2 regions of the Rhodobacter sp. 4.3.4 genome follow, and region 2 is predicted to be linked to the other one. Evidence: riboswitches for the same ligand, from Rfam matches in the RefSeq annotation. Region 2 holds a riboswitch; the other holds the start of a gene.
The links. A riboswitch is a leader RNA that binds a small molecule or an ion and turns the genes downstream of it on or off. The one in region 2 is predicted to bind cobalamin.

Region 1 (14,665 bases), 330 kb from region 2:
TCCTCGATATCCGCGAAATGACCGATCGATCGCGCAGACGGTGGTGATCCCGGATCGTTTCATGCCGCACCTCTGCCCGGAGGGTTGCGCAACACCCGATCACAAGCAAGTGAAAAGCGGGGAGAAATTCTCCCCGCGGCGCAATCCGGGCGAAGCCTCTACCTGCGCGCGATACGGCCATCGACCGTCGCCGCATAGGGCGAGTGCTTTGCCAGAAATTCCGCCGTCACATCGGCCAGATCGGGGCCGAAGTCATAGGCGTTCATCCCCTCGGCCGCGAACATCCTGTAGCCGTCGCCACCGCCGCGCAGGAAGTTGTTCGTCACCACGCCGTAGGTCGCTGTGGGCTCCAGCGGCGCCCAGCCGAGCGCGGTCGCCACCTGCACCGCGCTGACACGCGCCCCCGCGGGCTTTGCCAGATCGAAGCTGAATTTCAGCCCGGCCACCTGCGGAAACCGCCCCTCGCCCTCCTCGACCGCGCTGACACCGTTTTCCAGCGCCGCCAAAATCGTCGCGCCCTTCGCCTCGAAGGTCGAGAGCGTGTTCTGGAACGGCAGCACCGTCAGCACCTCGCCCATCGTCACCGGCCCGGCATCGATCGACGCCCGCAAGCCCCCGCCATTGGTGATCGCAATGCGGATGCCCTGCCCCTTGACGCGGTCCAGCATCGCTTCTGTCACCAGATTGCCCATCGCACATTCCATCTGCCGGCAATGATCGCGCGCGCCGTCGATCTCGGTGCTGCTTTCGGCAACGACCTTGTCGCGGATCTTCTGCAAGGGCTTCGCCAGCTCCGCCACCCGCGCCGCCACCGCCGCATCGGGCGTGACCGAGGCGTCAAGCAGGATCGGTTCCCCGCCCGCCGATTTCAGATTGCCCGCATCGTCGAAGGTCAGCACCAGATGGCCGAGGTATTTCGAATAGGCATAGGCCGAGACGACCGGCACCCCGCCGACCATCGTCGGATAGGCGGCGCCATCCTTGCCAAAAAGCGTGTGCGAATGCCCGCCCACCACCGCGTCAATCCCCGGAACGGCGGCGGCGATCTGCTGGTCCTTGACGAAACCGGTATGCGGGATCGCGATGATCTTCGTCACGCCCTGATCGGTCAGCGCCTGCACATCGGCCTTCAGACTTTCGATCTCGTCCTGAAAGACAATGTCCGGCCCGGGCGAGGACGTTTCCACCGTATCGGTGGCCAAAGCCGAGACGAGACCAATCGTCTCGCCCCCGACCTGCAGCACGACGGTATCGGCAATCTTGTCTTTAAGCGATGTTCGGCTCAGATCCAGGTTGCCGGAAAGCAGTGGAAATTGCACTTTTCCAACAAAGGCCGCCAAACCCTCGGGACCGTCATCGAATTCGTGATTGCCCAGGGCCATCGCATCATAGCCGATCTTCGACATGAACTCGGCCGTGTCCGCGCCCTTGTAGCTGGTGTAGAACAGCGAGCCCTGAAACTGGTCGCCCGCATCCAGCACGATCACGTTCTGCCCCGCCAGCTCGGCCCGCAGCGCCGCCACCTTGGCCGCGACGCGCGCGATGCCACCAAAACATTTCGCCGCGGCCGCGTCCTTCTCGGAACAGGTGCTGTCGTATTTGTTGATCTCTTCGATGCGCGAATGCAGATCATTGGTGTGCAGGATGTGCAGCGTGTAATCGGCCTGGGCGGTCCCGGCGCTCAGCGCCAGCGCGGCAGGGGCAAGCAGCAGACGGACGGACATTCGATCCTCCTCGGTTGGGAATGGGCTGACTGTGACGCGCGCGGGGCGGCGCTGTCAAAACCGGATTGTGCTTTTCAGTGACCGCCACCGTGACAGCGCCATGACGAAAGCCCGCAGCCGGGGATTGACCATTTTCCGGGCAAAGGGCATGAAACCTGCATGCTGATCTACAAGATCTTCCGCCGCCCCGAATGGGATGCGCTTTGTGCCGCGGGTGAAACCGCGGGGGCTCCCATCGATCTGGCCGATGGCTATATCCACTTTTCCACTGCCGCGCAGGTCGTCGAAACCGCGGCGAAACATTTCGCCACGGAAAGCGATCTGGTGCTGGTGGCGGTGGCGATCGAACCGCTGGGCGCCGATCTGAAATGGGAAGTGTCGCGGGGTGGCGCACTTTTCCCCCATCTTTACCGCCGCTTGCGCCGGGCCGATGTGGTGTGGGACACCGCGCTGCCGCTCGGCCTGTGCGGCCATATTTTTCCCGAGGCGCTGTTATGAACATCACCGAACGGCTGGGGCTGACGCTCCTGCACGGGCTTGACCCGGAAACTGCGCATGGTCTGGCGCTGAAAGCCCTGCAGATGGGTCTGCTGCGCGGCTCTGGCCCGGTGACGGGCGCGCGGCTGACAACCACGGTCGCGGGGCTCGCGCTGCCCAATCCGGTCGGGCTGGCGGCGGGATTCGACAAGAATGCAGTGGCTTTGGCGGCCCTGATGCGGTCGGGCTTCGGCTTTCTCGAGGTGGGCGCCGCGACGCCGCGCCCGCAGGAGGGCAATCCGAGGCCGCGGCTCTGGCGGCTGGCGGAAGATCGCGCGGTGATCAACCGTTTCGGCTTCAACAACGAGGGGATGGAGCCGATCGCGGCCCGTCTGGCGGCGCGGCCTGCGGGCGTGCCGGTCGGGCTGAACCTTGGCGCGAACAAGGACAGCGCCGACCGGGCCGCCGATTTCGCCACGGTGCTGAAGCGCACCGGCGCGCATATCGACTTTGCCACGGTGAATGTCTCCTCGCCCAATACTGAAAAGCTGCGCGAGCTGCAGGGCAAGGAGGCGCTCTCGGCGCTTTTGCGCGGCGTGCTGGCTGCCCGTGCCGAGCTGTCCCGTCCGCTGCCGGTTTTCCTGAAGATCGCGCCGGATCTGAGCCTCAACGAGCTGGAGGACGTGGCCGAGGTCGCCCATGCTGTGGGGATCGACGGGATCGTGGCGACGAACACGACGCTTTCGCGTGAAGGTTTGAAAAGTGCAAGTTCAAGCCAGGCTGGCGGGCTTTCGGGCGCGCCTTTGTTCGAAAAGTCCACGCGGGTTTTGGCGCAGCTGTCGAAACTGACGGATGGAAAATTGCCGCTGATCGGCGTGGGCGGGATTTCTTCGGCCGAGGAGGCCTATGAAAAGATCCGCGCCGGGGCCTCGGCGGTGCAGCTTTACTCGGCGATGGTCTACAAGGGGATCGGCCTGGCGGCCGAGGTGGCCCGCGGCCTGGATGCGCTTTTGGCGCGCGATGGCTTTGCCTCGGTCGCAGAAGCGGTGGGCACCGGGCGCAGCCGCTGGCTGTGATCCGGCCGACGCGGCGGGGGGGCGGCGCCCCCCGCCTTCGGGTCACCCCCGGTTCATCCGGTTGTCGATCAGCTCCTGCACCACGCCCGGATCGGCCAGCGTCGAGATGTCGCCCAAGCTCCCATAGTCGTTCTCGGCGATCTTGCGCAGAATCCGGCGCATGATCTTGCCCGAGCGCGTCTTCGGCAGACCCGGCGCCCATTGGATCAGATCCGGGGACGCGATCGGCCCGATCTCGGTGCGCACCCATTTCACCAGATCCTTGCGCAGATCCTCGCTGGGGTCGATCCCGTTCATCAGGGTCACATAGGCGTAGATGCCCTGGCCCTTGATGTCATGCGGATAGCCCACCACCGCGGCTTCGGCCACTTGCGGATGCGCGACCAGCGCCGATTCCACCTCGGCCGTGCCCATCCGGTGCCCCGAGACGTTGATCACGTCATCGACCCGGCCGGTGATCCAGTAATAACCATCCTTGTCGCGACGGCAGCCGTCGCCGGTGAAATAGTAGCCGCGATACTGGCCGAAATAGGTCTCCTGGAAGCGGTCGTGATCGCCCCAGACCGTGCGCATCTGACCGGGCCAGCTGTCGGAAATGCACAGCACCCCCTCGCATTCCACCTCGCCGATCCGCACCGCCGTCTGCGGGTCCAGAACCACCGGCTTCACCCCAAAGAACGGGTTCGTCGCCGAGCCCGGTTTCGTCGGCGTCGCGCCGGGCAAGGGCGTGATCATGTGCCCGCCGGTCTCGGTCTGCCAGAAGGTGTCGACGATCGGACATTTCCCTTTTCCGACATATTTGTCGTACCAGACCCAGGCCTCGGGGTTGATCGGCTCGCCCACCGAGCCAAGGACGCGCAGCGAGGAAAGGTCATATTTCTCAACCCATTCCGGGCCCTGACCCATCAGCGCGCGGATCGCCGTCGGCGCGGTGTAGAACTGATTGACCTTGTGCTTTTCGCACACCGCCCAGAACCGGCCCGGATCGGGGAAGGTCGGCACGCCCTCGAACATCACCGTCGTCGCGCCGTTGGCCAGCGGCCCGTAGATGATGTAGCTGTGCCCGGTCACCCAGCCCACATCGGCGGTGCACCAGAACACATCGCCGTCCTTGTAGTCGAACGTATACTGATGCGTCATCGCGGCATAGACGAGGTAGCCGCCGGTGGTGTGCACGACGCCCTTCGGCTTGCCGGTCGAGCCCGAGGTGTAAAGGATGAAGAGCGGATCTTCCGCATTCATCGGCCGCGGCGGGCATTCGGGGCTGACGTGCTCCATCAGGTACAAAAGGTCGACATCGCGGCCATGCACCCAGCTGATCTGATCGCCGGTGTGCTTGACCACCAGGCAGCGCACCTTGTCCGAGCAGTGCAGCAGCGCGGCATCGGTGTTCGCTTTCAGCGGCGTGCGGCGGCCACCGCGCGGCGCGGTGTCGGCGGTGATGACGAGCTTGGCACCGCAATCATTGATCCGGTTCGCCAGCGCATCGGGCGAAAAGCCCGCGAAAACAATGGAATGGATGGCGCCGATCCGGGCGCAGGCAAGCATCGCATAGGCGGCCTCGGGGATCATCGGCAGGTAGATCACCACCCGGTCGCCGCGCATGATGCCCTGCGAAAGCAGCACATTCGCCATCCGGTTCACCTTTTCGGACAGCTCCTTGTAGGTGATGTGCTTGGCCGGTTCGGCCGGATCATCGGGTTCGAAGATGATCGCCGTTTGCAGCGCGCGGTCGCGCAGGTGGCGGTCGATGCAATTGACCGAGGCGTTCAGCACGCCATCCTCGAACCATTTGATCGAGACCTTGCCGAAGGTGAAATCGGTATTCTTGACCTTGGTATAGGGGGTGATCCAGTCGAGCCGCTTGCCCTCGCGGCCCCAGAACGCATCCGGGTTCTCGATCGAGTCCCGATACATCTCCAGATATTTCGCGCCATCCGCATGCGCCGTCTCAAACCCAGCCGGAACCTCCCGAAGCGCAGGCGCGACGATCCCCTGATCTTGAATACCCATCTGTCCCTCCCTCTCTGACGGCGCGTCACGGGCCGCAGAAACCCGTCACACCCCAAGGCATCATTCCCCTAGGGCAATGTAAAGGGATTGTCACACCCAATGTAATTGTCCATTCCGACTGTGGGATTTTGTAAATTCGTTCACAGTCAGGTCCGGTTTTTTTGTAAATTTCTTGAGTTTCCCGTCCTGTTCACGCTTTCGGGAGCAAGGGCGCGGGCGCAGGCGGGAGAGCCGGGATGCGCCGCGGCGATCTGCCGCGGCGGGGCTTGTCGCGCAGGCATCCGCGACACGGGCCGAATCGCCCTCAGGCGGCGTCGAGCCTGGCCAGCGCCGCCTCGGTATCGGGGCAATAGCACAGCAGCGGTTCGGCCAAGCCCTGCGCGCGCATCGCCGCCTCGATCGCGGGCGTGGCGCCCAGCACCATCAGCCGCTCGCCCCGGCGCCCCAGTTTCTGCGCCATCTGTCCGATCATCCGCGCCCCGGTGCTGTCGACGAAGCCGACCTCGGACACGTCGAGCAGGATCGCCCGCGGATAGCTGGCGATCCGGTCCAGCACCGAGCCAAGCCGTGCCACCGAACCGAAAAACACCGCGCCGCGCAGGTGATAGGTGACGACATCGCGACGCGCGGGCCCGGCGCTGCGGGCATGCGTGGCGCCCTCGTCCAGCGCCGTCATCTCGGACATGCGACGGATGAAGACCAGCCCGCCCAGCGCGAAGCCGATCACGATGCCCTCGGCCAGATCGCGGAAAATCACGACGACGAAGGTCACGATCAGCACCAGTGCATCGCCCCTGGAAGACCGGATCAGTGCCGCCATCTCGTGCCGCTCGATCATGTTCCAGGCGACGATGCCCAAAAGCCCGGCCAGCGCCGCCAGCGGAATGTAGCCCGCCAGAGGCGCGGCGACGATCATGAAACCAAGGATGAACAGCGCATGAAACATCCCCGCCGCGGGGCCGCTGGCGCCGGCGCGGACATTGGTTGCGGTGCGCGCGATGGTGCCGGTGACGCAAAAGCCGCCAAACAGCGCCGCCCCCATATTGGCGATGCCCTGCGCGACAAGTTCCATGTTCGAGCGATGCTGCGTGCCCGACATGCCATCGGCAACCATCGCCGACAAAAGCGACTCGATCGCGCCCAGAAGGGTGAAGCTGAAGGCCCAGGGCAGCGCTGCCCGCAGCGTCTCAAGCGAGATCTCGGGCAGGGCCGGGGCGGGCAGAAGCCGCGGCAGGCCGCCAAAACGCGACTGGATCGTCTCGACCGGCAGGTTCAGCAGCGTCGCGGCGAGCGTGATCGTGGCGATGCCCAGAAGCAGGCTGGGCAGGCGGGGGGCAAAGCGCTTGAGCGCCTCGATCAGGAGGACGGTGGCCAGCGCCACGCCCACCGCGGCCGGGCTGACCGTATCCCGCGCCGCCCAGAGCGCGGCCAGTTTCTGCAAGATCGGCCCGGGCTCGCCGCCCGCCAGGGTCAGCCCGGCCATATCCTTGATCTGGCTGGCGAAAATGATCACCCCGATGCCCGAGGTAAAGCCAACCGTGACCGGATAGGGCATGTAGCGGATGGTTGATCCAAGCCGCAACAGCCCCAGCACCGCCAGCATCAGCCCGGAAAGGAACGTCGCCAGCACCAGCCCCGCAACCCCGGTCGTGGTGACACAGGCCATCACCAGCACGATGAAGGCCCCGGCCGGACCGCCGATCTGGAACCGCGACCCGCCCAGAGCCGAGATCAGGAAGCCGCCGATGATCGCGGTGAACAGGCCCCGCTCCGGCCCCACCCCCGAGGCGATGGCGATCGCCATCGACAGCGGCAGCGCGACAATCGCCACCGTCAGCCCGGCCAGGAGATCGGCACGCAGCCGCCCCAGATCGTAGCCCTCGGCAAAGGCGGTGACGGACATCGGCAAAAGGGGCTCGGCCCCGACCCTTGCGGGCAGGCTCTCGTTGCGCATGGCGACTTCTTCGTTATGGATAGGGGCAGCAAACAGCGCCGCCAGGGTCGCTGTCAAGCCTGATGCCCTCACCATTCGGAGAGCCGATGACCGAAACCCCGAAAGATCCCGTGCAACCCGCCGATGATCAGGCCCGGCAGCTGGCGCAGGACCTGATCACCGCGGCGCGGTTCGGCGCCCTGGGCGTGATCGACCCCGAGACCGGCTTTCCCATGGTCAGCCGCATCGCCCTTGGCGCGACGCCCGAGGGCGGGCTTTGCACGCTGGTCTCGGGGCTTTCAGCGCATTCGCGCGCCTTGCGGGAAGATCCGCGGGTCTCGCTTCTGCTGGGCGAGCCCGGCCCGAAGGGCGATCCGCTGGCCCATCCGCGCCTGACGCTTCTGGCCACGGCCATGCCCCTGCCCCGGACCGCAGCGCTGCATGCGCGCTGGCTGCGCGATCACCCCAAGGCGAAGCTCTACATCGATCTGCCCGATTTCTTCTTCGTCGGCTTCTCGTTGCACGCGGGGGCACTGAACGGCGGCTTTGGCCGCGCCTTTCGTCTTGCCCCCGCGGATCTCAGCTGAGGCCGCGCCTCAGTTCGGGGTGTCCATCCGGATCACCAGGTTGATCTTGCCCTTGGCGGCCTCGGGCCAGGTGACATTGACCAGCTTTTTCGACGTGCCCTGCTCGGCGGTGATGAAGGGCATGGCGGTCACCCGCGCCCCCGCGGCATTGGTGATCGCCCCCACCGCCACCAGGCTTTCGACATTCCGCGCCCAGCCGCCAAAGGGCAGATAGGCCGAGGCATCAGCGCTCCAGACCGATTGCGCGCTCGACTGCGTCACCTGCACCATCACCGGGTTCACCGTCATCTGGTTGACCGCGTTGAAGATGTTGTTCTCGAAGGTGATGTTGCGCATGCGGGAATAGTCGAGATCGGCAAAGCTCGTGTCCACCTTCTCGATCCGGTTGATATTGCCATTGAGCGACTTGAAGACATTGTTCGACACCGTCAGCCCCTGGATGTAATGGCCGCTGCCATAGGGCTTGATCGAGATCCAGGTCACCCAGGCCGCGACATCATCCATGATGCAGGTGTTGCCGGTCAGCGTCAGCCCGCCAAAGGAATATTGCGTGCCAAGGTTCGGATCGGGCGAATACTCATTCGTCCATTCGATGAAGTTGTTGTCGATGTAATTGCCGGTCACCGTCGACTGCACGTTCGGCGCGGTGAAGACCAGCCCCGGCACCCGCGGCCCGTCCACCTGCCCGTCGCCCTGAAACCAGTGATTGCCCACGATCACATGGCCGGTGCCGTCCAGGACCATCGTCGTGCCGAAACGCACGAAGCGCGAATCCCGGATCTTCGTGTCATTCGCATTGACATTGACACAGACCGAGGTCCGGGTCTCGACATTGACATCCATCTCGTTCGACAGGAAGTCGCAGCGGTCGATGTAAAGGTTCTGGCAGCCCCGCCCGATCGAGGTGATGGCGCGGTCCTTCGGCTTCACCATCCAGCAGTCGCGCAGCCCGAAGGTGTCGCCCTCGCGCGCCAGCAGGATGCCGCTGGCGAACCCGCCCAGCAGGAATTCGACATTGTCGATGGTGAAGCGGGACAGAGAGTCGAAGCCGGAAAAGTCGAGCGCATATTTGTAGCGCCGGAACGTGTAGCTGCGCGTGCCCGAGCCGCCGTAAAGCGGTTGCGACAGCGTCAGCTTGGCGGCGCCGGGATCGACCGCCTGCACATAGACCTCGCGGCCGACGCCGGTGCCGCTCACCCGCGCGCCCACCGGGATATTGGCGATATTGGTCACATTGCTCAGGATCGTCGGTTGCGCGGTGGAATAGGTCGCGTTCGAGGTGACGGTGACGGTGGCCCAGGCCGCAGTGTCGCTGACCGAGATCTGCCCGTTCGCCAGCACCCGCCGGTTCGCCCAGCTCGAGGTGTCGGGCACCGCCGCCCTGACATCGATCGGCCCGGTCAGCTCGACGCGCCGCCCGCACAGGTCGAAAACGTTGTTGTCGGTATAGGACAACAGCGCCTGCAAGCCCTTCTTCAGCCCCAGCTCCTCATCGCCAAAGGCTTGCGCATAGGTCGGAAAATCGAAATTCTTCTGCAGCACCAGCCGCGCCGCGGTCGGCATGCTCAGCGTGCCGGTGAAGCGGATCGGGCTGTCGATCGACAGCGACGAGGCGATGCGATAGCTGCCCGCGGGCACGACCAGGCTGCGCCCGTCGGCGGCGGCATCGGCGGCCAGAAAGGCGGCGCGGTCATCGGTCGTGCCGTCGCCTTTCGCGCCATAGTCGCGCACATCGACCACATCCATCAGATCGCGCAGGAAGGCCTCGGTGATATCCTCGATGACGATATCCTCGATCCGCACCACGCCCCCGGTCTGCCCGGTCAGATCAAGCCCGAAATGGCCATAGGCGGGTGCCGTGCCCCAGGCCATGTCAACGCCCGTGCGCGTGCCCGAGCCGACGATCGCCTGCACCGTCACCACCTTGCCATAGCTGGTCAGCGTGACCGAACTGCCCACTTCGACCAGCCCGGTCACATGCGCATTCGCCGCGCTCATCGCATAGCCCGCGATCCGCACCGCACAGAAATTGCCCGAGACCGCCTTCACCTTGGCGGTGATGCGCAGATAGACGCCGGGCAGGATCGGCGTCTGCCCCATCCAGCGCAGCTTCTGCGTGCTTTGGGTCTTCACCAGCTCCAGACAGGAGCCGAAATCGGCATCCGCCGGCACCAGCACCGCATTCGCAGCCCCGGCATAGCTGGCCGAGCCCGCCGTGCCATTCTCGCTCGACCATTGGCCCAGCCCCAGTTCGAACGCAGGGGGGGTCAGGTTCACCCCGTCAGTGATCGCGATATTCATCCCAGACTCCTTCATGTTCAGCCCCCCGCGCCACGGCAGGCGCCCACCGGCCGCGGCGCGAACACGCCGCGCGACCGCCCATGGCGCTGCGCAGGATCGGGGATTTCACCGGGAGATCGCACCCGGTCCAAGCAGAACTAGCCGCGAAGATTGAAGAAGACCTGACGACAGCGCGCGCTGCCCGGGCCCCGGACAACGCGCGCAAAGGTATTTCTTATCAGTGATTTAAGACCGTAATCAGGGCTTGATCAGCCCGCCCGCCAGCGCGGTCTCCATCAGCGCGATGGTTTCGCGCACGCCATAAAGCGCGATGAAGCCGCCAAAGCGCGGCCCTTGGCTTTGGCCCAGCAGCACTTCGTAAAGCGCGGTGAACCAGTCCCGCAGCGGCTCGAACCCATGCGCGGTGCCGACGGCGAACACGATCGTTTGCAGCCCCTCGGACGGGTCTTCGAACTGCTCGTGCAGATCGGTCGCAGGCAGCGCCTTCAGCCGCGCCAACAGATCCTCCATCGCCGCGCGTTCCTTGTCCGTGGGCAGCCGGAAGGTCCGGGTCGGCGCGACGAAATCATGGAAATAGCGCACCGCAAAGCCCGCCGCCGCGTCCAGATCGGGATGGGTCTCGGGCGTGGCTTCCGGCGCATAGCGCTTGATGAAGCCCCAAAGCCCGGCCTTGTCGCTTGCCCCCGCCACCGAGGCGAGGTTGAGCAGCATCGCAAACGGCACCACCAGGTTCGACTCGGGCGGCTGGCCGCCGTGGATGTGCCAGACCGGGTTGTCGATCTGCTTCTCGACCGGCTGGGTCGGATAGGCGCGCAGCTGCTGGTGGTATTCATCCACCGCTTTCGGGATCACATCCCACCACAGCCGCTTCGCCGTCTTCGGCTTTTGATACATGAAATAGGACAGGCTTTCGGTCGCCGCATAGCTCAGCCATTCGTCGATCGTCAGCCCGTTGCCCTTCGATTTCGAGATCTTCTGCCCCTGATCGTCCAGGAACAGCTCATAGGTGAAATGCTCGGGCTTGCGGCCGCCCAGCACCTCGCAAATGCCGTCATAAATCGGCGTGTTGGTCGAGTGGTCCTTGCCATACATCTCGAAATCGACATCCAGCGCCGCCCAGCGCATGCCGAAATCGGGCTTCCACTGCAGCTTCACCTTGCCGCCCGTCACCGGCAGCGTCCATTCGCGCCCGTCCTCGTCGTCAAAGGTGATCAGCCCGTTTTTCGCATCGACATGCTTCATCGGCACATACAGCACGCGCCCGGTTTCCGGGTGGATCGGCAGGAAGCAGGAATAGGTCTGCTGGCGCTCTTCGCGGAGGGATTTCAGCATGATCGCCATGATCGCCTCATAGCGTTCGGCGCAAAGCATCAGCATCTCGTCGAACTTGCCGGACTTGTAATAATCCGTCGCGCTGGCGAATTCATAGTCGAACCCGAAGGTGTCCAGAAACCGGCGCAGCATGGCGTTGTTGTGATTGCCGAAACTGTCGAACTCGCCGAACGGATCGGGCACGGCGGTCAGCGGCTTCTGGATATTCGCGTAAAGCAGCTCCTGCTGCGGCACGTTTTCGGGCACCTTGCGCATGCCGTCCATATCGTCGGAAAAGCACAAAAGCCGCGTCGGAATGTCCGAGATGATCTCGAAGGCGCGGCGGATCATCGTCGTGCGCGCCACCTCGCCGAAGGTGCCGATATGCGGCAGACCCGAGGGGCCATAGCCGGTCTCGAACAGCACATGGCCCTTTTTCGGCGGCGCCTTTTCGTAGCGTTTGAGCACCCGGCGCGCTTCCTCGAAAGGCCAGGCTTTGGAGTTCATCGCAGCGTCGCGCAGGGTGGTCATGGCAAATCCTCATCCGGGCGCCCCATGCGCCTCGCGCCTGACCTATTGAACGAGGCCTGAAACGTCAATAATTCTTGCGGCAGAGCCAGAAAAGGAAACCCCCGTGACCGACACCCTTCCCTCGCTTTCGCCGCAGGATGCGCTCGTTGCCGTGATGGTGGCCGTTTCGGCCTCCGACGCCACGATCCGCACCGCCGAGCTGGTCGCCATTGAGCGGATGGTGAACCACATGCCGATCTTCGCCACCTATGACATCGACCGCATCCGCATCGTGGCGCAGACCGTCTATGCGCTTTTCGAGGAGGAGGAGGGGCTTGCCGCCCTGTTCGGTCTCGTGCGCGAGGCGCTGCCCGAAAAGCTCTTCGAGACCGCCTATGCGCTGGCCTGCGACGTGGCGGCGGCCGATGGCGTGCTGCACCAGCCCGAATTGCGCATGCTCGAGGAAATCCGCGACGAGCTGGCGATCGACCGGCTGCATGCGGTGGCGATCGAATGGGGCGCGCGGGTGCGTCACGTCAAGCTCTGACAGCCGCCCGATGCGGACAAGACCCGCATCCAGCCGCAAAGCCGATTGACACCGCCCCCGCCCGCCCCCATCTTCAGCGGGCCTTGGTCCTGCGGCACGCTGCCGCAGGGTAATAGGGAAGCCGGTGCAACTCCGGCGCTGCCCCCGCAACTGTAAGCGGCGAGCCTTCTGCAACACCCACTGGCCCCGGCCGGGAAGGGGCAGCAGGCGCCCGAGCCGCAAGCCAGGAGACCTGCCAGGCCAAAGACCATCCCGGGCGGCGGGCCCGGAGGCATGGAGCCCGCCTGCGCGGGCCGCGCCTGTCCGCCCTCGGCCCGACACAACGGAGCGGCCAGGCCATGGAACCGAAAGACACGACGACGAACACCGCCTTCAAGGGCTACACGAACACCAGCTGCCCGTTCCTGCCCTGCCATCCGGGGGTGAAACGCGCCTTCAACTGCCTGTTTTGCTACTGCCCGCTGATCGCCTATGAATGCCCCGGCCCCTATCAGACCTACACCGACCGCAACGGGTTGACGCGCAAGGATTGTTCCGCCTGCACCCTGCCCCATGACGGGCACGAGCAATCCTGGAACTTCATCCAGAAATGGCTGGAATACCCGCAGCCCTGGTCGGGCAAGCCGCAGACCGAACCGCCCACCGCCCGCCCGCGTCCGCCGGGATCGACCGATCAGCCGTAAAGCGTCGCCCAGCGGGTGATCAGCTGGCTTTGCAGCAGTTTCGAGCGCCCGACCCAGCCGCGCGAGCCCTCCGCCTGCTCGGCGTCGCGCGATTTCGCCCGCCGCGCCAGATCGCCGGTGAAGATCGCGAAGGTCAGCTCGGTGCCGTCGGGCGCCGTGATATAGCCCGTCAGCGTCGAGACGAAATTCAGCGTCCCGGTCTTCGCATCGACGCGGATCTGCGCGCCCTTGACCTTGCCGCCCGCCTCGTCGCGCAGGTTGAAGGGCTTCATCAGGCCCCGCAGCCCGACCTTCGGCCCCAAAAGCGTCACCGCCTTGACCATCTCGATCGGCGCGATCCGGTCATCGCCGCCCAGCCCCGAATGATCGACAAACCGCGCCCGCGTGCCGCCCAGCCGCCCGCTCAGCCAGTCGCTCATCGCCGCCCCCGAGGCGCCGCGCGCCGCATTCGCCCCCCGCGCCGCCGTCGCCGTCATCCCCACCGCCTCGGCGGTGATGTTGGTCGAATATTTCATCATCGAGCGCAGGATCTTCGGCAGCACCTCCGAGGGCTGGCTCACCAGCACCTGCGCCCCCGCGGGCAGCGCCCGCACCGGCTCGGGGGCGGGCAGATCGATGCCGCGCGCCCGCGCCAGCGTCTGGAACACATCGCCCGCATAGGCCTCGGGCAGCCGCACCGGCAACCAGCGGCTGCCGTCCTTGCCCAGCGCGCTTGCCGCCACCGTCCAATGCTCGCGCCCGCCCGCCTGCCGATACTCGAACAGCGGCGCCTGCCGCGATACCGCCGCCACCTCGGCGGTATAGACCTTGGGCACATGGCGCTCGGACCGCGCATCCATCGCCAGCGCATAGCCGCCCTTGGCCCGCTTCCACTCGAAATGGACGCGGTTGTAATTCAGGATCAGCCCGGAAATCGCCGGGTTGTAGCCCACATGCACCGGCTGATCGGCCGCGATCGCCTCGGCATAGGGCAGCGCGCCGCCCCAGACCAGAAACCGCCCGCGCACGCCGGTCACGCCCCGTTGCGCCAGCGCCGCCGCCAGATCGGCCAGCCCGTCGGTGCTCAGCGTCGGATCGCCGCCCCCCGCCAGGATAAGATCGCCCTCGACCCGCCCGCCCGCAACCGGCCCCGTCGCCAGCACCCGGGTCTGAAACCGGAACTGCGGCCCCAGCGTTTCCAGCGCATAAAGCGTGGTGATCGCTTTCGCGGTCGAGGCGGGCGCCATCGGTTTCGTGCCGCCGCGCGCCTCCAGCACCAGCCCGCTGCGCGCATCGGCCACCACATAGCCGACATCGCCGCCCAGCCGCGCTGCCGCGATCAGCTCCTCGCCCGACAGCAGCCGCAGCGCCGCCCCCTCGGCCCGCAAGACCGCAGGCATGGCCAGACCAGCCCCCGCCCCCAGCATCCCGCCCAGGATCTTCCGCCGCGTCACGTCCATGCCCGTCTCCCTTCCGCTGCGCCGCGCCAATCGCCCCCGGCCCGGATCGCGGAGGAGGACAGGT
Region 2 (14,665 bases):
GCCTGCGATGCAGGAATAAAGATCCGATCCGGTCCCGGCGATGGTGCGCGCGGTGAAGGTCGAGGCGTTGAATTCATGCTCGGCATAAAGGTTGAGCGTGGTGTGCAGCGCCCGCACCGCTTCCTCGCCCGCCGGGCGGCCATGCAGCAGATGCAGGAAATGCCCGGCGATGCTGTCGTCTTCGGTCTCGACCTCGATGCGCCGCCCGTTCTGCGCGAAGTGATACCAGTAAAGCAGCATCGAGCCCTGCACCGCGATCAGCCGGTCGGCAATGTCGCGCGCGCCGGGCGTGTTGTGATCGGCGGCTTCCGGCAGCACGCAGCCCAAGGCCGAGACGCCCGAGCGCAGCACATCCATCGGATGCGCGGCGGCCGGGATCGCCTCGAGCGTCTGGCGCACCGCCAAGGGCAGCCCGCGCAGCGCCCGCAGCTTGGCGCGATAGCTGGCCAGTTCGGCCAGCGTCGGCAGGGTGCCATGGATCAGCAGATGCGCCACTTCCTCGAACTCGCAAGCCTCGGCGATGTCGAGAATGTCAAAGCCGCGATACTGCAGGTCGTTGCCGCTTTGGCCGACGCTGCACAGCGCGGTATTGCCCGCCACAACCCCCGACAGGGCCACGGATTTCTTCGGTTTCACGATCGAACCGGACATGTTTTCCCCCTCATTGCCAATCGAAGATGCCGCGCGGGCGCGGCGCGCCCAGGGCATCGGCCGCCACGGTGAAATTCAAGACATCCAGCCCGTCGGCGGGCAGATCGGCCAGATTTTCCGCCGCCTCGAGGAAGCGGGTCTGTTCCGCGCCGCTCAGGATGCCGTCGGACAGGGTCAGGAACTTGCGCACGTAATTCTCGCGCCGGAACGGTCGGGCGCCGTCGGGATGGGCATCGGCCAGCGCCAGCTCGTCGACGATCTGCCGCCCGTCCTTCAGCGTCACCACGACGCGGCCGCCAAAGGCCTTTTGCTTCGGATCGCGGGCATGGTAGCGGCGCGTCCAGTCCGGGTCCTCGACGGTCGAGATCTTGTGCCAGAGCGCGACCGTCTCGGGCCGGTGCGCGCGTTCGGGGGCATAGCTGCGGACATGGTGCCAGCCGCCATCCTCCAGCGCGACGGCAAAGATATACATGATCGAATGATCCAGCGTCTCGCGGCTGGCATCGGGGTCCATCTTTTGCGGGTCATTGGCGCCGGTGCCGATCACATGATGGGTGTGATGCGAGGTGTGAATGACGATGCTGTCGACCTGCGCAAGGTCGCCGATCTGCGGCCCAAGGCGGCGGGCGAGATCAATCAGGGCCTGGCTTTGATATTCCGCCGAATATTCCTTGGTATAGGTGTCAAGGATCGCGCGCTTCGGCTCGCCATGGCCGGGCAGGCGGACGGTGTAACGCGCCTCGGGGCCGGAAAGCATCCAGGCGATGAAACCGTCCTCGCCCTCCCAGGCGGGGCTGGGCGCGCCCTCGCCGCGCAGGGCGCGATCCACCGCCTCGATCGCCATCTTGCCCGCGAAAGCCGGGGCAAAGGCCTTCCAGCTGGAAATCTCGCCCTTGCGGCTTTGCCGTGTCGTGGTGGTCACATGCAGCGCCTGCTGCACCGCCTGATAGATCACCTCGGCGGGCAGGTTCAGCAGCGTGCCGATCCCCGCCGCCGCCGAGGGCCCGAGATGGGCGATATGGTCGATCTTGTGTTCGTGCAGACAGATCCCGCGCACCAGCTCGACCTGGATTTCATAGCCGGTGGCGATCCCCCGGATCAGCTCGGCGCCCGAGCGCCCGGTGTGCTGCGCCACCGCCAGGATCGGCGGGATGTTGTCGCCCGGATGGCTGTAATCGGCGGCCAGAAAGGTGTCGTGGAAATCCAGTTCCCGCACCGCCGTGCCATTCGCCCAAGCCGCCCATTCCGGCGAGACCCGGGTGTCGTGCGCCATCCCGAAGACGGTGGCGCCGCGCCGCATCGGGTGGCAAAGCGCCTGCGCCCGGGCCGAGGCGACGGGGCGGCGCCCGACCGAGGCGGCGGCGACGGCGGCATTGTCGATGATCCGGTTGATGATCATTTCGGTCACTTCGGGCAGCACCGGCACCGGATCGGCGGCCACTTCGGCGATTTTCCAGGCCAGCTGGTCGGCGCGCGGCAGGATCTCGGCCGAGCGGTAGCTGCGCAGGTCATGGGTCTTCATCGGGTCTTTCCTTGTCTTTGGTCTTGTCGTCAGATTGCGGAAGAAAGCGGGCGGGGGCGGCCGTCGGCATCGACAGCGACCATCACGAATTGTCCCTCGAGTGCCGGGCGGGGGGCGCCGGGGCCGATCGGCTGGGCGATGCCCCGCACCGCCACGGTCATCGAGCTGCGCCCCTCGCGCAGGATCTCGGCGCGCAGCTCCAGCATCTCGCCGACCCGGATCGGGGTGGTGAAATCCACCCGTTCCGAGCGCGCCATCACCACCGAGCCCGCGGCGCGGCGGCAGGCGGCGACAAAGGCCGCCCGCGCCATCAGTGCCAGCGCATGGCCGCCAAACAGCGTGCCGTAATGGTTCGCCTGATCGGGAAAGATCATCTCGACCAGAACGGTCGGCGGGGCAGGGGGGAGGGACATGGGAAACCTTTGCAAGATTGGCAAAGGCAGCTTTCCTTGCTTTTGATCTTCCGTTAAAGTATTGATAATGCGTTATATTGTGAAGGCTGGCGCGGCAAATTGCGAAGGTTGCGAAGATGACGAAGACATTCATGGGGGTGCGGCTGAAACGCCTGCGCGAGGATCGCGGCCTGACCCAGGCGACCCTTGCCCGCGCTTTGGAGATTTCGCCAAGCTATCTGAACCAGATCGAGAACAACCAGCGGCCCTTGACGGTGCCGGTGCTGCTCAAGCTCAACGCCGCTTTCGGGCTGGATGTGCAGCTGTTTTCGGATGCCGACGAGGCGCGGCTGATTGCCGAGCTGCGCGCCGCGCTGGCCGATCAGGGCGCGGGGGCGAGCCTCGCCGAGGTGCGGGAGATCGCGGCGAACATGCCCGCCGTCGCGCGCGCGATCGTGGCGATGCAGGCGCGGCTGCGCGATCTGTCCGACCGGGCCGATGCGCTGGCGGGGCAGATCAGCACGCCTGCAAGCTCTACCCCCGCCGCTTTCGAGGCGGTGCGGGACTGGTTTTACGAACGCCGCAACCATGTCCCCGATCTGGATACCGCGGCCGAGGCGGTGGGGGCGGATCTGCCCGCGGGACGGATGGCGCAGCCCTTGGCCGAGCGTCTGGCGGCCCGGCACGGCATCCGCATTCTCCATGCCGAGGGCGGCACGCTGCGCCGGTTCGAGCCCGGGGCGGGGCTGTTGCATCTGGGGGCGCATCTGACGCCCGGCCAGCAGGCCTTTCAGATCGCCACGCAACTGGCGCTTCTGGAGCAGGGCGGGCTGATGGCGCGGCTGTGCGCGGCGACGCAGCTCGACCCCGAGGCGCAGGCGCTCTTGCGGGTGGGGCTGGCGAATTATTATGCCGGGGCGCTGATCATGCCTTACCGCGCCTTTCTGGCCGCGGCGGAGGCGCTGTCTTACGATATCGAGCTGCTGGCCAGCCGCTTTGGTGTCGGTTTCGAGACCGTCTGCCACCGGCTGTCGACGCTGCAACGCCCCGAGGCGCGCGGCGTGCCGTTCTTCTTCATCCGGGTGGACCGGGCGGGCAATATCTCGAAACGGCAATCGGCCACGGATTTCCACTTTTCCCGCATCGGCGGGTCGTGTCCGCTGTGGAACATCTACGAGGCGTTTTCCCGCCCGGGCGAGATCTTGCGGCAGGTGGCGCAGATGCCCGATGGCCGCAGCTATCTGTGGATCGCCCGGCAGGTGCGGCAGGGCGGCGGCGGCTTCGGTGCGGCGGAAAAGCGCTTCGCCGTCGCGCTGGGCTGCGATCTGGCGCATGCCGACCGGCTGGTCTATGCGCGCGGGATGAACCTGCGCGCGCCCGATTTGGCCACGAAGATCGGCCCCGGCTGCAAGCTGTGCGAGCGCGCCGATTGCCCGCAGCGCGCCTTTCCGACGCTGGGCAAGCCCCTGCGGCTGCGCCCCGAGGAAACCCGCTTCGCCCCCTATTCCGGCTCGGAGTGAGGGGCGAAGCGCTCAGGTCGCGCAAAGCTCGGTGTCGATGCAGCCCTCGGCGCGGAAGGGTTGCAGCTCGGCCATCGGCAGGTCCATCCCGGCCAGATCGGCGCTGATCCGGTCCAGATCCCCGGGGCCAAGCAGAAGCGGATGCACCGTCGTGCGCAGCGCATGGGCAACGCCGCTTTCTTGCAGCAGGCGCAGGCTTTCCTGCGCCCGCAGTCCCGATCCGGGCACGCCGGTGATGCGCGGATAGTCCGCAAAGGGCGCCTTCACGTCAAAGCCCACCCAGTCCAGAAGCGGCAGCACGCGCGCCAGCCGCTCGGGGTAAGGCCCGGCGCTGTGCAGCCCGGTGCGAAAGCCCATCGCCCGGATCTCGGCCAGGACCGCGGGCAGGGCGGCCTGCAAGGTCGGTTCGCCGCCCGAGATCACCACCCCGTCCAGCAGCCCGCGGCGGCTGTCCAGAAAGGCCCGCACCTCGGACCAGGGCAGGGTTCCCGCCCGGGCCGGGATCAGGTCGGGGTTGTGGCAATAGCGGCAGGACCAGGGGCAGCCCTGGGTGAACAGGACCGCCACCAGCTCCCCCGGCCAGTCGCAGGTCGAGTGCCGCACCAGGCCGGAGATCGCCAGCTCAGCCAAGATGCGCCCGCGCTTCGGAAAAATAGACCCGCTCGGCCGCCTCGCCCTTCTTGCCGGTGTTGAAGGAGGCCATCGGCCGGTGATAGCCCATCACCCGCGTCCAGATCTCGCAGCGGGTGCGTTCGGCATCGTCAAGGCTCAGGGCAGTGTCCAGCTCGGTCAGGTCCAGCGGCTTGTTCATCGGGTTCTCCTTCGGGGTCAGCAGGTGCAGGCGCGTTTCTTCGCGATCAGCTCGGCATCGCATTTCGGGCAGAATTCGTGTTCCCCCGCAATATAGCCATGTTTCGGGCAGATCGAGAAGGTGGGGGTGACGGTGATATAGGGCAGGCGGAAGTTCGTCAGCGCCCGGCGCACCAGCTTGCGGCAGGCTTCGGCCGAGGAGACCCGGCTGCCCATGTAAAGATGCAGCACGGTGCCGCCGGTGTATTTCGCCTGCAACGCTTCCTGATGCGCCAGCGCCGCGAAGGGGTCATCGGTGAAGCCCACCGGCAGCTGCGAGGAATTGGTGTAATAGGGCTGATCGGCCGTGCCCGCCTGCAGGATATCGGGGAAGCGCTTGCGGTCTTCGCGGGCGAAGCGATAGGTCGTGCCCTCGGCCGGGGTTGCCTCAAGGTTGTAAAGATGGCCGGTCTCTTCCTGAAACGCCACCATCTGCGCGCGCAGCCGATCAAGCACCCGCAAGGCCAGCGCCTTGCCCGCCTCGGTGGTGATATCCTCGGCATCAGCGGTGAAATTGCGCACCATCTCGTTCAGCCCGTTCACGCCGAGCGTCGAGAAGTGATTGCGCAGCGTGCCAAGGTAGCGCTTGGTATAGGGGAAAAGCCCCGCATCGATATGGCGCTGGATCACCTTGCGCTTGATCTCAAGGCTGGTGCGCGCGAGCCGCGCCAGATGGTCGAGCGCTACCATCAGCTCGTCCTCGTCGCCGCGGTGCAGATGGCCCAGCCGCGCGCAGTTCAGCGTGACAACGCCGAGCGAGCCGGTCTGCTCCGCCGAGCCGAACAGCCCGTTGCCGCGCTTGAGCAGCTCGGTCAGGTCGAGCTGCAACCGGCAGCACATCGAGCGCACCATATGCGGCTGCAATTCCGAATTCACGAAGTTCTGGAAATAGGGCAGGCCGTATTTCGCCGTCATCTCGAACAGCGCATCGGCGTTTTCGCTTTCCCAGGGGAAATCGGGGGTGATGTTGTAGGTGGGGATCGGGAAGGTGAAAACCCGCCCCTTGGCATCGCCCGCCGTCATCACCTCGATATAGGCGCGGTTGATCAGGTCCATCTCGGCCTGCAGATCGCCGTAAGTGAACCCCACTTCGCGGCCCTGCACCACGGGCACCTGATCGCGCAGATCCTCGGGGCAGGTCCAGTCAAAGGTCAGGTTGGTGAAGGGCGTCTGCGTGCCCCAGCGCGAGGGCACGTTGAGGTTGTAGATGAATTCCTGCATCGCCTGACGGACCTGCGCATAGCTCAGCCCATCGAGCCGCACATAGGGCGCCAGATAGGTGTCAAAGGAGGAAAACGCCTGCGCCCCCGCCCATTCGTTCTGCAACGTGCCCAGAAAGTTGACGATCTGCCCCAGCGCGCTGGACAGATGCGCGGGCGGAGCGGATTCGATCGCGCCGGGCACGCCGTTCAGCCCCTCGTGCAGAAGCGTGCGCAGCGACCAGCCCGCGCAATAGCCCGCGAACATGTCCAGATCGTGGATATGGATGTCGCCCTCGCGATGCGCCGCGCCGACCTCGGGCGGATAGACGTGACTCAGCCAGTAATTCGCCGTCACCTTGCCCGAGATGTTCAGGATCATCCCGCCCAGCGAATAGCCCTGATTGGCATTGGCATTCACCCGCCAGTCGGAGCGTTCCAGATATTCGCTGACCGAGCGTTCGACATCGATCATCACCCGGCGGTCCTCGCGCAGGCGGGCGTGCTGCTCGCGGTAGACCGCATAGGCGCGGGCGGTGGCGACATGGGCGGTATCGGCCAGAACCGCCTCGACGGTGTTCTGGATCGTCTCGACATCGGGGGGGCTGGAGGGGGTTTGCAGCGCCAGCCGGTCGAGCACCGCCTGCGTCAGCCGCCCGGCCTCGGCGGCGCCGAATTCGCCGCTGGCATCGCCCGCCCGCGCCAGCGCCGCAAGGATGCGGCGGGCGTCAAAGGGCACAAGCGCGCCATCGCGGCTGCGCACGGTGGCAAAGCCCGCTGGGGCAGTCAAAGCAACATCGGCGATCGGCATCGCGGTCCTCGTCCTTGGGCTTTTGCAGGGACGGGAACGCGAAACGGCCCCGGCAAGGGGTCCGAAAAGCGCCCCGCACGGCCCTCCGCCAGCGGTGGTCATAACAGCTCCGGGCAGGTCTCCTGGCTTTGCGGGTCACAGCTTGGCTGGCCTTCCCGGGCCGGGGCCCAGTGGCGTGATCAGCCGCGCTCGCCGCTTACAGTTGCGGGGGCAGCGCCGGACTTGCACCGGCTTCCCTCTTGGCCTGCGGCGAACCGCAAGACCCAGAGCGTCACGATATAGCAATCAATTGCCACTTGCTGTCAATATATAGTTTCCCCTTGCCCCGGCCGTGCCCGCAGCCCAGGGCCCGTCCCGGCCCGTGCAGACAGGCGATTGGCCGCCCCGCCTGCGACCGAGTGCCGCGCAGACGCCCCCGGGGGGCGCAAACCCGTTTACAGCGCCGCCGCTTGCTTTCATCCTTGCCGCGATGGTGGCGCCGCTTCCGGGCTGCGCCTGAAAAGGGAATGCGGTGCGCCCGTCCGGGCAAGGCCGCGGCTGCCCCCGCAACTGTGAGCGACGAGCAACGCCGGAAATGCCACTGGGCCGCGCCCGGGAAGGTCCGGGGGCGCGATGACCCGCAAGCCAGGAGACCTGCCATCGCAGACGTTTCGGGCGGGGTGAACCGGGGGGACGTGAAGCCTGAGGCCCGCGCCTTGGTTCGTGTCGCCGTTTCCCGCCCCTGTTCAGGCCCTTGTTCAGGGATGTGCGCGCATGGCGGTGAAAATGGATACGATGGAACATTCTTTGCGCGAGGGGCAACGGCTTTTGCGGCTGGTGCTGTGCGGGCGCGCGACCGCGGCGGAGCCTGCGTCGGCGGGGGCGCCGATCCGGGCCGAGCTTGCGGCGCTGCCGGGCGATTTCGCGCTCAGCGGTGCCGGGGTCGCGCTCGACGACGGTTGGCTCTCCTGGATCAAGGGGCCGGGGCCGCAGCTTTGCGCCGCGATGGGGCAGATCGCCGCCGATCCGCGGCTGGCGCGGGCACGGCTGCTTGCGGTCGGCTGGACCGGCCGGCGCCGGTTTGACCGCTGGCCCCTGCGGCAGGCGGTGTTGCATCATCACGCCGCGCAGCTGCTGTCCGGGACCTCCTGGCGGCCCGAGGCGGATCTGCTGGCGCTGGCGCAGCGCGTCTTTGACGATCTGGCGCAGGATCATGCGCAGGGGTCCTTTGCGCAGTCCGACCTGTTGCGGCGGGTGCCCGATTTCGTCGAAAGGCTGCTGGATTGCGCGGCCGAGCCGGTCCTGCCGGTGCTGGCGCGCGACGATCTTCAGGCGCGGGCCGGTTTCGTCGAGGCCTGCCTGCAGCGGCTCGGCCAGATGCAGGCGGCCGCGGCCCTGGGTCTGGCCGAGGGGGCGCTGGCCCTGACCCGGCTCAACAGCCTGTTGCAGCGGGCGGGGCGGCCGTCGCAGCCGCTCGATCCGCGCGGGCGGGTCTGCCTTGTGCTGCCCCCGGGCGAGACCGAGATGATCGGCACGATCCTGAAGGCGGATCTGTTGCGGCTGGCGGGGCTGTCGGTGCGGGTGATCCTTGAGCCCGCGATCGGGGCCATCCTGACCGCGCTGCGCGACGAGGCGGGGGCGGTGGTGATCGTGACCGGGTCGCGGATGGCTGCCGGGGCCGCCGGGGGGGGCGCGGCGCAGCTGGTCGCGCAGCTGCGTCAGGCCTTGCCCGACCGGCAGATCCTGCCGGGCGGTCTGGGGTCGGGGCCGCTTGCGGATTGTGCGGAGCGGCTGGCGCTGCTGCGCCACCGCGCCGGGCTGGCGCCGGTGCAGGGCATCGACTGGGCGGCGATGGCCAGCCTGGCGACGCTGATCGGGGCGGGGCCGCAGGGCGCCGTGCCCGCCGTCTTCGCCTGAGCCGGGGTCGGAAACGGGCAGAACCGGCCGCCCCGGGGTCGTGGGGCGGCACGGCGTTTCAGCCCTCCCTTTGGTTTACTCTGCTGCGAACTGGTTCATCGTGTTGGCATGCCCGCCCGCCTTGAGCGCGCGCTCGCCCGCGACCATCTCCTTGAAGGTGTCGCCCAGATCCGAGCCGACCTCGTGCTGGTGCTTCACCGCCGAGACGCCGCCGCGGATTTCCGCGCGCTGCACCGTGGCGACATAGGCCAGCATCTTGTCTTCGCCGAAATAGCCGCGCGAGAGTTCATCCATCGATTTCGCGGTCAGATGGAAGGTGGGCAGGGTGATCAGGTTGTGGAACACCCCCGCCCGCGTCGCGATATCGGTCTGGAAGGCCTTGAGCCAGGCATCGGCCTCGCGGCCAAGGGGCGTGTCGTCATAGTCGGGCTTCATCAGCTCGGGGCCGTTCGGATAGGCGTCTTCGGTGATCGTGCCCTCGGCCAGCCATTGCGCGCGCACCTGCTTGCGCAGGTTCAGCGTCCAGTTGAAGCTGGGCGAGTTGTTGTAGGTCAGCTTCGCATCGGGCACGACCTTGCGGATCTCGGCCACCATCCCGGCGATTTCATCCACATTCGGCGTGTCGGTCTCGATCCACAGAAGATCGGCGCCCCCCAGCGTCAGCGAGGCGATGCAATCTTCCACCACCCGGGCGCGGCCGGTGCCGGGGCGGAACGGGAACAGCCCGTTCGCCAGCCGCTGCGGCTTGACGAAAGCGCCGTCGCGGTAAAGCGCCAGTTCGCCCTCGCGGATCGGGTTTTCGGCCGTGATCGGCTCGGTCGCCAGCCATTTGATGTAGTCCGAGGCCAGATCGCCCGGGCGCTGCGACACCGGCACCTTCTGCGTCAGACCGGCGCCCAGGCTGTCGGTGCGGGCGACGATCACCCCATCCTCCACCCCCAGCTCTTCGAAGGCCAGCCGACAGGCGCGCAGTTTCTCGATGAAATCCTCGCGCGGGACCGTCACCTTGCCGTCCTGATGGCCGCATTGCTTGGCATCCGAGACCTGGTTTTCGATCTGCAGACAGCAGGCACCGGCCTTGATCAGCTCTTTCGCAAGCAGATAGGTCGCATGTTCGTTGCCAAAGCCCGCGTCGATATCGGCGATGATCGGCACGACATGGGTTTCGAACCCGTCGATCGCCGCAATCGCCGCCTGCCGCTCGGTCTCGGTCTTCGCGGCTTTCAGCGCCTTGAAGAGATCGTTCATCGCCACCTCGTCGGCCTGCCGCAGCGAGGTATAAATCTCTGCGATCAGATCGGCGACGGCGGTCTTTTCATGCATCGACTGGTCGGGCAGATGGCCCCAGCGGTTGCGCAGACCGGCGACCATCCAGCCCGACAGATAGACATAGGTGCCGCGCGCGGTGCCGCGCATCCGTTTCACCGCCTTGATCATCTGCTGAGCGTGAAAGCCCGACCAGCAGCCGAGAGATTGGGTGAATTTCGTCGGATCGGCGTCATAGGCCGCCATGTCGGCGCGCATCACCCCGGCCATCTCGCGCGCGATGTCGAGATGGGTGTCCCAGGTGTTTTGCAGCCGCAGCTGCACGATGTCATCGACCGCCACGCCACCCGGCGTGACCCCGGAGGGGTAGCGGCACAGGATAGCGGAGCGGATTTCCGAAAAAGTCTGTCTTTTCTTCATGATGTTTCCTTTCGACGGGCTCTGCCCGGGGTTTGGGGGAAGCGGGAAAAGGTTGCGCCGAGGGTCTCAGGCAAGCTTCGGGGATCGGGCCGCCAAAGGGCGAAAACAGCGGGATCGGGTCCATCAGTCGAGCGCGTTCAAAACCGCATAGGCGGTGGTGGTCAGGAAATCGGGCAGGGTTTCGGCGGTCACGGCTTCGAGCAGCAGCCGCGCGGCGGTGGCGTAATGGCCGCGGTGGAAGGCATTGGCGCCGATCCGGTCCAGCACCGCCGCGATTTCCTGCTGCATCAGCTCGCCCAGCCAGTCGGAACTCACCGCCCGGCTGCCGCCCGCCGCAAGCGCCACCGACACGCCATGATGGCGCCATTGCCACAGCTGCGCGCGGCAGATCTCGGCCGTCGCCGCATCCTCCATCAGATTGCGGATCGGCACCGCGCCGCGCCCCGACAGCCAGGCCGCCAGATAGTCGAGCGCCACCGAGATATTGGTGCGCAGACCCTCTTCGGTCACCCGGCCCTCATGCGGGCGCAACAGCATCGCCGGTTCGATCCGCCAGGCCTGGCGCGGAATGCGGATCTGGTTCGGCCCCGGCATCTCGGCGTCAAAGACCGCCATCGCCACCGGCACCAGATCGGGATGGGCAACCCAGGTGCCGTCATGGCCCATCCCCACCTCGCGCAGCTTGTCGGCGCGAACCTGGGCAAAGGCACGGGCATTGGCCTCGGGGTCGTCGCGCACCGGGATCGCCGCCGCCATGCCGCCCATGGCGTGGATGCCGCGCCGGTGGCAGACCTTGACCAGACGCGCCGCATAGCTGGCCAGAAAGGCGCGGTCCATCGTCACCTCGGCGCGGTCGGGCAGGGTGAACGCCTTGTGGTTGCGCAAGGTCTTGATGTAGCTGAAGATATAATCCCAGCGCCCGCAGTTCAGCCCGGCGATATGGTCGCGCAGCTCCCAGATGATCTCGTCCATCTCGAAGGCGGCGGGCAGGGTTTCGATCAGCACCGTCGCCTTGATCGTGCCCCGCGCCAGCCCGACGCGGTCCTGGGCGAAGACGAAGACCTCGTTCCACAGCCGCGCCTCGTGGTGGCTTTCCAGCTTCGGCAGGTAATAGAACGGGCCGCGCCCGCTGGCCGCCAGCGCCCGGCCGCAATGCCACAGCGTCAGGCCGAAATCGAAAAGCGCCGCCGAGATCGGCTGCCCGGCCAGCAGCACATTCGCCTCGGCCATGTGCAGCCCGCGCGGCCGCACGATCAGAACCGCCGGATCGGCGCCGACGCGATAGCTTTTGCCGGTCTTCGGATCGTCGAACTCCAGCGTGCCGTCGCGGTAGTCGAGCATGTTGCGATGGCCCGCGACAATATTGGCAAAGCTCGGCGCCGTCGCATCCTCGAAATCGGCCATGAACACCCGGGCGCCGGAATTGAGCGCGTTGATCATCATCTTGCGCTCGACCGGGCCGGTGATTTCCACCCGACGATCGCGCAGGGCCTCGGGCACCGGCGCGGCCTCCCAGATGCCTTGCCGGATCTCTTTCGTTTCGGGCAGGTAATCGGACAGGGCGCCTGCGTCGATCCGCGCCTGACGCCGGGCGCGCGCCAGCATCAGCGCGTGAATCCGGGTGCCAAAACGGCTTTGCAGCTCGGCCAGAAAGGCCAGCGCCTCGGGGGTCAGCACAAGATCCTGACCGGGAAGGCTGCGCAGGACCAGCGGCGGGGCAGTGGGGGATGGGCAATCCAGCGACATGGGGATCCTTTCGGGGCGGGGCTTCTGGCCCCGGGTGACTCGGGTGAAGTCAGGCTAGTAATGTTACGCTGCATGTGCATTATGTGTTTGAAAGCATTGGGTTGTTCTGTCACTTTCGTCATGTGACAGGCGGGAAATCTGTAAGGATTGTCACATGGCGCCACGGGCGGAAAAGCTGGTCATCGGGCAAAGGCTGAAAGTGCTGCGGCAGTCTTTGGGGCTGACGCAGGCGCAGATGGCGGCAGAGCTTGGGGTCTCGGCCAGCTACATCACCCTGATCGAGGCCGATCAGCGCCCGGCCTCGGTCAAGCTGCTGATGCGGCTGGCCGAGGTCTATGACCTGAACATCTCGGAACTCTCGCCCGCCGCGGATGCGCAGCTGGCCGCCGATTTCGCCGCCGCGCTGAAAACGCCCGCCGCCGGGGCCGATGCCGTGCCGCGCGCCGAGATCGAGGCGGTGTTGCAGGCCTCGCCGCGGATCGCGGCGGCTTTCGTGCGGCTGCAGGCGGCGCATCGCGCGGCGGTGCTGGCGCCGATGGCCGAGGAGAACCCGCTGACCGACCGCGACAAGGTCGAGGCTTTGGGCGAGACCTCGCGCCCGGTTGAGGCGGTGCGGGCCTGGTTTTACGCCCGGCGCAACCATGTCGACGCGCTCGACCGTGCCGCCGAGGATCTGGCGGGCGAACTCGCCCTGCACCGGCACGAGCCGCATCTGGCGCTGACCGGGCGGCTGGCGGCGCATGGGGTGACGGTGCGGATCGACCCGGCCGAGGTGATGCGCGGCCAGCTGCGCCGCTATGACCCCGAGCGGCGGGAATTGCTGCTTTCGGAACTGCTGGGCCAGGCCAGCCGCCGCTTTCAGATCGGGGTGCTGCTGGCCAGTCTGGAGCAGGAGCCGATCCTGGCGCGGCTGATCGCCGAGGCGGGGCTGGAGGACCCGGCGGCGGCGGCGCTGATGCGGGTGAGTCTGGCGAATTACTTCGCTGCGGCGCTGATGATGCCTTACGGCCGGTTTCTGGCCAGCTGCGAGGCGAACCGCTATGATGTCGAGCTGCTGTCGCATCGCTTCGGCACCAGTTTCGAGCAGACCGCGCATCGGATGTCGACGCTGCAACGCGACGGCGCGCGGGGGATTCCGTTCTTTTTCGTGCGGGTGGACCGGGCGGGCAATCTTTCGAAACGCTTCAGCGCCGGGCGGTTTCCGTTTTCGCGCTTTGGCGGCACCTGTCCGCTTTGGAACATCCATGCCGCCTTTGAAATGCCCGACCGGGTGCAGACGCAGGTGATCCGCATGCCCGAGGGGGCGAGCTACTTCTCGGTGGCGCGCACGGTGACACGGGCGGGGGGCACGCATGGCGCCCCGGCGCAGCGGCTGGCGATCGGGCTTGGCTGCGATGTCGCCTATGCGCCGCGGCTGATCTATGCCGAGGGGATCGACCTGTCCCGCACCCGGCCGGTGGAGATCGGGCTGAACTGCTATCTGTGCGAACGCGCCGATTGCACCGCCCGCGCCCATGCCCCGGTGAACCGGCCGTTGCAGGTGAACGAACGCGAACGCTCGCTGGCGCTGTTTCGTTTCGACGCGGGCTGACGGCTCAGGCGCGGCGGGTCATCATCCACAGGAAGAACAGCCCCCCGGTCAGGCCGGTGACGATGCCGATCGAGAGATCCTCGGGCGCCATGACGATGCGGGCGCAAAGATCGGCCAGGATCAGGAACACCGCCCCCGCCCAGGCCGAAGCGGGCAGGACGCGGGCATTGGCGCTGCCCAGCACCATCCGCACCAGATGCGGCATCATCAGGCCGACAAAGCCGATCATCCCCGAAAAGGCCACCATCACCCCGGTGATCAGCGCGGCGACGGCAAAGACCGTCAGCCGGAAGCGGCCGACCTCGAGACCAAGGCTGGCGGCGGTTTCATCGCCAAGCCCCACCGCGTCAAGCCGCCCCGATTGCAGCCAAAGCCAAAGCCCGCAGGGCAAAAGCACGGCCAGGGGCCAAAGGAGATGCGACCATTGCGCCAGCCCCAGCCCGCCCAGCATCCAGAACACCACCGTATGCGCGGCTTTCGGATCGCCCAGGAAAATCAGGATATTGGCCCCGGCCATCACGACAAAGCCGACCGCGACGCCCGCCAGAACCAGCCGCTCGGCGCTGCTGGCGCCGGCCAGATGCGCGACGCCGAGCACCAGAGCCGTCGCCGCCAGCGCGCCCAGAAAGGCCAGAAGCGGCACCGTCAGCAGCCCCAGAAACAGCCCGGTGTGCAACAGCGCCGCAATCGCCCCGAAGGCCGCGCCCGAGGAAATCCCCATCAGATGCGGATCGGCCAGCGGATTGCGCGTCACCGCCTGCAGCGCCGCGCCGACAAGGCCCAGCCCCGCCCCCACCAGCGC

Region 1: another riboswitch for cobalamin. It lies ahead of AC4PTB_RS12705 (cysteine-rich small domain-containing protein); the one in region 2 lies ahead of AC4PTB_RS10910 (hypothetical protein).

The regions. Positions count from the first base shown of each region.
Region 1 is NZ_CM178967.1:2,580,258-2,594,922, forward strand. It holds gene AC4PTB_RS12660 (bifunctional metallophosphatase/5'-nucleotidase) at 159-1,724, opposite strand; gene AC4PTB_RS12665 (DUF952 domain-containing protein) at 1,884-2,222, shown strand; gene AC4PTB_RS12670 (quinone-dependent dihydroorotate dehydrogenase) at 2,219-3,277, shown strand; gene acs (acetate--CoA ligase) at 3,320-5,290, opposite strand; gene AC4PTB_RS12680 (SulP family inorganic anion transporter) at 5,595-7,244, opposite strand; gene AC4PTB_RS12685 (HugZ family pyridoxamine 5'-phosphate oxidase) at 7,331-7,810, shown strand; gene AC4PTB_RS12690 (glycosyl hydrolase family 28-related protein) at 7,820-10,111, opposite strand; gene AC4PTB_RS12695 (lysine--tRNA ligase) at 10,349-11,953, opposite strand; gene AC4PTB_RS12700 (tellurite resistance TerB family protein) at 12,057-12,479, shown strand; cobalamin riboswitch at 12,547-12,733, shown strand; gene AC4PTB_RS12705 (cysteine-rich small domain-containing protein) at 12,818-13,162, shown strand; gene dacB (D-alanyl-D-alanine carboxypeptidase/D-alanyl-D-alanine endopeptidase) at 13,153-14,601, opposite strand; gene AC4PTB_RS12715 (nicotinate-nucleotide adenylyltransferase) at 14,592-14,665, opposite strand, start outside.
Region 2 is NZ_CM178967.1:2,248,552-2,263,216, reverse strand. It holds gene prpC (bifunctional 2-methylcitrate synthase/citrate synthase) at 1-651, opposite strand, end outside; gene AC4PTB_RS10940 (MmgE/PrpD family protein) at 662-2,173, opposite strand; gene AC4PTB_RS10935 (acyl-CoA thioesterase) at 2,203-2,586, opposite strand; gene AC4PTB_RS10930 (short-chain fatty acyl-CoA regulator family protein) at 2,703-4,085, shown strand; gene AC4PTB_RS10925 (anaerobic ribonucleoside-triphosphate reductase activating protein) at 4,098-4,715, opposite strand; gene nrdD (anaerobic ribonucleoside-triphosphate reductase) at 4,708-4,896, opposite strand; gene AC4PTB_RS10915 (ribonucleoside triphosphate reductase) at 4,914-6,944, opposite strand; cobalamin riboswitch at 7,040-7,226, opposite strand; cobalamin riboswitch at 7,398-7,599, shown strand; gene AC4PTB_RS10910 (hypothetical protein) at 7,698-8,840, shown strand; gene AC4PTB_RS10905 (isocitrate lyase) at 8,916-10,526, opposite strand; gene aceB (malate synthase A) at 10,650-12,272, opposite strand; gene AC4PTB_RS10895 (short-chain fatty acyl-CoA regulator family protein) at 12,427-13,863, shown strand; gene AC4PTB_RS10890 (FecCD family ABC transporter permease) at 13,868-14,665, opposite strand, start outside.